2 regions of the Streptomyces sp. NPDC055239 genome follow, and region 2 is predicted to be linked to the other one. Evidence: riboswitches for the same ligand, from Rfam matches in the RefSeq annotation. Region 2 holds a riboswitch; the other holds the start of a gene.
The links. Region 2 has a riboswitch for cobalamin ahead of cobN (cobaltochelatase subunit CobN). Riboswitches for the same ligand answer to the same signal wherever they lie in the genome.
Positions count from the first base shown of each region.

Region 1: it holds a riboswitch for cobalamin, as region 2 does, so the genes downstream of both, ACWFRJ_RS22630 (energy-coupling factor ABC transporter permease) here and cobN (cobaltochelatase subunit CobN) in region 2, are expected to answer to the same signal.

Region 1 is NZ_JBSGRD010000007.1:47,415-50,814, forward strand. It holds gene ACWFRJ_RS22615 (enoyl-CoA hydratase/isomerase family protein) at 1-9, shown strand, start outside; gene mmsB (3-hydroxyisobutyrate dehydrogenase) at 3-923, shown strand; gene ACWFRJ_RS22625 (enoyl-CoA hydratase) at 920-1,723, shown strand; cobalamin riboswitch at 1,785-1,982, shown strand; gene ACWFRJ_RS22630 (energy-coupling factor ABC transporter permease) at 2,013-2,753, shown strand; gene ACWFRJ_RS22635 (energy-coupling factor ABC transporter substrate-binding protein) at 2,759-3,133, shown strand; gene cbiQ (cobalt ECF transporter T component CbiQ) at 3,140-3,400, shown strand, end outside.
Region 2 is NZ_JBSGRD010000020.1:90,678-94,077, reverse strand. It holds gene cobN (cobaltochelatase subunit CobN) at 1-1,674, opposite strand, end outside; cobalamin riboswitch at 1,744-1,875, opposite strand; gene cobG (precorrin-3B synthase) at 1,944-3,263, shown strand; gene ACWFRJ_RS41280 (precorrin-8X methylmutase) at 3,335-3,400, shown strand, end outside.

The sequences.
Region 1 (3,400 bases), on a different contig from region 2:
GCGTGGTGAACACCGCTCTCACCATCGGCTTCATCGGGCTCGGTCACATGGGCGGCCCGATGGCCGCCAATCTCGTCAAGGCGGGGCACCGGGTGCTCGGCCACGACCTGCTGCCCGAACTGCTCGCCGAGGCGGTCGAGAACGGCGTGGTGGCCGCCGGATCGTCGACGGACGCCGCCGCCGTGGCGGACGTGGTGATCACCATGCTGCCTGCCGGGCGGCACGTCCTTAGCCTCTACCAGGAGGAGGGGCTCCTTGCCGCCGCCCGGCCTGGCACGCTGTTCATCGACTGCTCGACCATCGACGTGGCCGACGCGCGCAGCGCACACACGGCCGCGACGGCGGCCGGGATGCGGGCCCTCGACGCCCCGGTCAGCGGGGGAGTGGTGGGCGCCGACGCAGGCACGCTCACCTTCATGGCGGGCGGCGGCGATGCCGAGTTCGCCGAGGCGGACCCGCTCCTGACGATCATGGGGAACAAGGCGGTGCACTGCGGCGGACCCGGCGCCGGACAGGCGGCGAAGATCTGCAACAACATGATCCTCGGCGTCTCGATGATCGCGGTGAGCGAGGCGTTCGTCCTGGGCGAGAGCCTGGGCCTGTCCCACCAGGCCCTGTTCGACGTGGCCTCCACCGCCTCCGGGCAGTGCTGGGCCCTGACCGTCAACTGCCCGGTGCCGGGGCCCGTTCCGGCCAGCCCAGCCAACCGCGGCTACCGACCCGGATTCGCCGCCCCACTGATGGCCAAGGACCTGGGACTCGCGGCCAGCGCAATCGAGGCCAGTGGAATCCATGCACAACTCGGTGTGAAGGCAGCCGAGTTGTATGCCGCCTACGCGGAAGGCGCCGGATCGGACCAGGACTTCTCCGGGATCGTCAACACCATCAGACAGCACACGGCAGGGGACGGGGACAGCGCATGACAACAGAGCCGTACGAGACGACCTCAGCGTCGTACGAGACGATCCGCATCGAACGAAAGGGCCGTACCGCACTTCTCACGCTCGACCGGCCCAAGGCTCTCAACGCCCTCAACCTTCAGGTGATGAACGAGATCGTCGCCGCGACGGCGGAACTGGATCGGGACCCGGACGTCGGCTGCGTCGTCCTGACCGGATCGCCGAAGGCGTTCGCCGCCGGGGCCGACATCAAGGAGATGCGGCCCCGGAGCTACATGGACATGTACCTCAGCGACTGGTTCGCCGCCTGGGACAGGCTCGGCTCGCTGCGCACGCCGACGGTCGCGGCCGTCTCCGGGTACGCGCTCGGTGGTGGCTGCGAGCTGGCGATGCTGTGCGACATCCTGCTGGCCGCCGATACCGCCGTCTTCGGTCAGCCCGAGATCAAACTGGGGGTCATCCCCGGCATCGGCGGCTCGCAGCGGCTGACCCGCGCGGTCGGCAAGGCCAAGGCCATGGAGATGTGCCTGACCGGTCGCACCATGGACGCCGAGGAAGCGGAGCGGGCCGGACTCGTATCGCGCGTGGTGCCCGCGGGGGAACTCGTCGGCGAGGCCCTCGCCGTCGCCGAGACCGTCGCGGGGATGTCCCTGCCCGTCGCGATGATGGCGAAGGAAGCCGTGTCCCGGGCGTTCGAGACGACCCTCGCGGAGGGGGTCCGCTTCGAACGCCGCCTCTTCCATGCCGTGTTCGCGACCGAGGACCAGAAGGAGGGCATGGCCGCTTTCGTCGACAAGCGACCGCCCGGCTTCACGCACTCCTGAGGTCTGAGGTCTGACCAGGGGCGTACGCCCACAGGCGCGGCCGTCCCACAAGTTGTCAGGAATCTCGGTTGCGCACTATGGTCACCACGCCTTGGTGAACGGGAAATCCGGTGTGATGCCGGTGCGGCCCTCGCCACTGTGATCGGGAAGTCCGGCTCCAGCCCTCGCGGCAGCCACTGGGTGCACACGCATCCGGGAAGGCGGAGTCCGGTCGGTATGACCCGTAAGCCAGGAGACCGACCAAGGCGCGTTGTCCATCCACGAGGTGCTGGAGAGGGTCTGCTTAGCCATGCACATTGCCGAGGGTTTCCTCCCGCCGGCGCACGCGATCGCCTGGAGCGTAGCGTCCGCGCCGTTCGTCGTCCACGGAGTCCGCTCCTTGACCCGTGAGGTCAAGGAGCACCCGGAGAGCACCCTGCTCCTGGGCGCCTCCGGAGCCTTCACTTTTGTCCTTTCCGCACTGAAAATCCCTTCCGTCACGGGCAGTTGCTCGCATCCGACGGGCACCGGGCTCGGCGCGATCCTGTTCCGGCCGCCGATCATGGCGGTGCTCGGCACCATCACGCTGCTCTTCCAGGCCCTGCTGCTCGCCCACGGCGGGCTCACCACGCTGGGCGCCAACGTGTTCTCCATGGCGATCGTCGGGCCATGGGCCGGATACGCCGTCTACCGGCTCCTGAAGCGGTACGACGTGCCGCTCATGGTCGCCGTGTTCTTCGGCGCGTTCGTCGCCGACCTCTCCACGTACTGCGTCACCAGCGTCCAGCTGGCCCTGGCGTTCCCCGACCCGAGCAGCGGATTCCTCGGTGCTCTGGGCAAGTTCGGCGGCATCTTCGCCGTCACGCAGATCCCCCTGGCCGTCAGCGAGGGGCTTCTCACCGTCCTGGTGATGCGGCTGCTCGTGCAGTCCAGCAAGGGTGAACTCACGCGGCTCGGCGTACTGCTGCAGGGCAAGCAGGCGGCGGCGACCGCGACGACCGCGACGACTGCGGCGAAGAAGACGGAGACCGAGACGGGGGCCAGCGCCTGATGAGCATGAGCCGGAACGCGAAGATCAACATTGTGCTCCTCGTCATCGTCGCCGCGCTCGCGGTGCTGCCGGTGGCGCTCGGTCTCGGCGACGACGAGAAGGAACCGTTCGCCGGGGCGGACGCCCAGGCCGAGACCGCGATCACCGAGATCAAGCCGGACTACGAGCCCTGGTTCTCGCCGCTGTACGAACCCCCTTCCGGGGAGATCGAGTCGGCGCTCTTCGCCTTGCAGGCGGCACTCGGTGCGGGCGTCCTCGCGTACTACTTCGGTGTGCGCAAGGGGCGCCGTCAGGGCGCGGAGACGGCACGGGCGCAGGCAGCACCTGCGGAGCAGTCCGGCGACGTGGAGGGCGTCCGGCCCGAGACCGAGCAGGTCTGAGCCCGCGTGCTGCCCATCGACGCGGCGGCGCACAGCAGTCGCTGGCGCCGCCGTCACCCCGTGGACAAGGCTGTCCTCGGGCTCGGCCTCACTGTCCTTGCCGTCTCGCTGCCGCCCTGGCCCGGCGCCGCCCTGGTGCTGATCGCGGCGCTCGCCGTGCTGCTCGGGCCTGCCGGTGTGCCGCCGCGTAAACTGTGGCGCGCCTACCGCGTACCGCTCGGCTTCTGCGTCACCGGAGCCCTGACCCTGATCGTCCAACTCGGCGGA
Region 2 (3,400 bases):
GTTGACCAGGAACGGGTAGATCAGGGGCAGATCGCCGAGCGCCGCGTCGGGGCCGCAGGCGGCGGACAGGCCCGCGTTCTTGCCGGGCAGCCATTCGAGGTTGCCGTGCTTGCCGAGGTGGATCATCGCGTCGGCGCCGAAGCCGTTGTCGTCGGCGGAGGCGGCGATCCAGCGGTAGGCGGCCAAGTAGTGGTGCGAGGGCGGCAGATCGGGGTCGTGGTAGATCGCGATCGGGTTCTCGCCGAAGCCGCGCGGCGGCTGGATGAGGATGAGCAGGTTGCCGCGGCGCAGGGCGGCCAGGACGATGTCGCCCTCGGGATTGCTCGACCGGTCCACGAACATCTCGCCGGGGGCGGGGCCCCAGTGCTGCTCCACGGACTCGCGGAGCTCGGCGGGGAGAGTGGCGTACCAGCGGCGGTAGTCGGCCGCCGGGATGCGGACGGGGTTGCGGGCCAACTGCTCGTCGGTGAGCCACTCCTGGTCGTGGCCGCCTGCCTCGATCAGGGCGTAGATCAGCTCGTCGCCGTCGCCGGAGACAAGGCCCGGCACCTCGTCCGTACCGAAGTCGTATCCCTCGGCCTGGAGTCGGCGCAGCAGGGAGACGGCGCTCGCGGGGGTGTCGAGGCCGACGGCGTTGCCGATCCGGGAGTGCTTGGTCGGGTACGCGGACAGAACGAGCGCGATGCGCTTGTCGGCGGCCGGGATGTGGCGCAGCCGTGCGTGCCTGACGGCGATACCGGCCACGCGGGTCGCGCGCTCGGCGTCGGCGACGTACGCGGGAAGTCCGTCCTCGTCGATCTCCTTGAAGGAGAACGGCACCGTGATCAGCCGGCCGTCGAACTCGGGGACCGCGATCTGGCTCGCCGCGTCCAGCGGCGATACGCCCTCGTCGTTGTCCTCCCAGTCGCTGCGCGAGCTGGTGAGGCAGAGCGCCTGGAGGATGGGTACGTCGAGGCCGCTGAGGGCTCCGGCGTCCCAGGACTCGTCGTCGCCGCCCGCAGAGGCTTCGGCGGGGCGTGTGCCGCCTGCCGCGAGGACCGTGGTCACGATCGCGTCGGCGGCGCCCAGTTCCGCGATGAGTTCGGGTTCGGGGGTGCGCAGCGAGGCGACGTACAGCGGCAGCGGGCGGGCTCCTGCGTCCTCGACGGCGCGGCACAGGGCCTCGATGAAGGCGGTGTTGCCGCTCATGTGGTGGGCGCGGTAGTAGAGCACCGCGACGGTCGGTCCCTCGACCTGACGGGCGGTGCGCTCCAGCGGGCCCCACGAGGGTGCGGGGGCGGGCGGTTCGAAGCCGTGCCCGGTCAGCAGGACGGTGTCGGAGAGGAACCGGGCCAGCTGCTCCAGGTTGTCGGGGCCGCCGTGCGCCAGGTAGGCGTGGGCCTCGGCTGCGAGGCCGATGGGGACCGTCGATGCGGCCATCAGCTGGGCGTCGGGGGCCTGTTCGCCGGTGAGGACGACCACGGGACGTCCGGTGGCGAGGACTTGGTCGAGGCCGTCCTGCCAGGCGCGCACACCGCCGAGCAGACGTACGACGACCAGGTCGGCGCCGTCCAGGAGCTGCGGAAGGTCCTCGAGCGGGAGCCGGGAGGGGTTCGCGTAGCGGTAGGCGATCGGTCCGCCTGCGGCGCGGGCGCTGAGCAGGTCGGTGTCGGACGTCGACAGGAGCAGGATCATGCGGCGTCGGGCCTTCCTCGGGGTGTCCACGCCCCGGGTGGTGTCGATGGCGTCTCCCCTGCTCGAGCGGACGAGAGCTCGGGGAAGGGAGTTCCTGACTCACCCGGCACCAGGACCGGGCTCACAGTGGCGGGACCGCGCCGGATTCACACCGGGCTTCCTCCCCTTGTCGCCGTCTGTGGCGACGACGGGCCGGTTGGCCCGTCGCTAGGAATACTAAGGGCCGGGCAACTACCGGGGGGCAGGCGGACCTGCTGCGATAGGTCGGTATGCTCGCCGCCATGCCCCCATCGGTCCCCCCGCCAGCACTCCCGGGAGACGAGTCTGCCCGCGACCGCGGTGACTCCTGCCCCGGGACGCTTCGGCTGCACCGGGCGGACGACGGGGCGCTGGCCCGCGTCCGCGTTCCGGGCGGCCTCCTGAGCGTGGGGCAGGCAGACGTGCTGCGGGATCTGGCCGAGCGCCTTGGAGATGGCGAGTTGCATCTCACATCGCGCGGCAATGTGCAGCTGCGCGGTCTTCGCGCGGACCGCGGGAGCGAACTGGCTTGTCTGCTTGGCGAATCGGGGCTTTTGCCCTCCGAACGCCACGAGCGGGTGCGCAATGTGGTGGCCTCCCCGCTCTCGGGGCTCGACGGTCTGGGTGAGCGGGACATCCGTCCGTGGCTGTCTGCCCTGGACGAGCTGCTGTGCGCCAGCGACCGGGCCACCGCCCTGTCCGGCCGGTTCTTGTTCGCCCTCGACGACGGTCGCGGCGACGTGGCCGCCCTCGGCGGTGATGTGACCCTGACGGCGCGGGGCGAGGACGAGGCTCTGCTGCGGATCGGACCGGCGCGCGACGCCGTCCTGATCGCGGCCGCGCAGGCACCGCGGGCCGCCCTCGTCGCGGCCGAGACCTTCCTGGAGCAGGCGCCCGACGCGGGTGCCTGGCGGGTGACGGATCTGCCCGGCGGCGTCGGTCCTCTCCTCGACGCGGTCCTGCACCGCCTGCGGGAGGCCGGTTTCCGCGTCACTCCCACCACAGGGCCGCTCCCCCAGGACGCGGTCGGGCCCGCCATCGGCGTCGTACCCGGCCCCCCCGACAAGGCCGCGCTGTCCATCGGCCTGCCGCTGGGAAGCGTCAGCGCGCCCTCATGGCAGACGCTGACGGACACCGCCCGCGAGCACGGCAGCGGCGAACTGCGGCTGACCCCCTGGCGCGGAGTCGTCGTGCCGGGAGTCGAACGGTCAGAGGCCGCACGACTTCTGGCGGATCTGGGGGCCGCCGGCCTCATCACCGCGCCCGACTCCCCCTGGACGGGAGTGGGTGCCTGTATCGGCCGGCCCGGCTGCGCCAAGGCTCTGGACGACGTACGCGCCACGGCGCAAGCCTCGTTGGGACCTGTCGGGGCCCTGCCCGTGTACTGGTCCGGGTGCGAGCGCCGGTGCGGACATCCCCACGGGGAGTGGGTCGACGTCGTCGCCACCCCCGACGGACATCAGATCTCCCGCGTACACGGCGAGAAACGGGACGCTCCTGCGAGCATTCCGGGCAACACGGGCAGCCCGGGTGCAGCACTCGCCGCCGCCGTGGCCGCTACCCGCGGCTGACAACACATGAACACATGAACAACTCTGCAACACTTGACTGCCCCATGCCCTATCAAGAGAGCGAACGCACTGTGCATCAGTACGAGAAGGACGGACCGGCGATCTACCGCCAGTCCTTCGCCACGATCCGCGCGGAG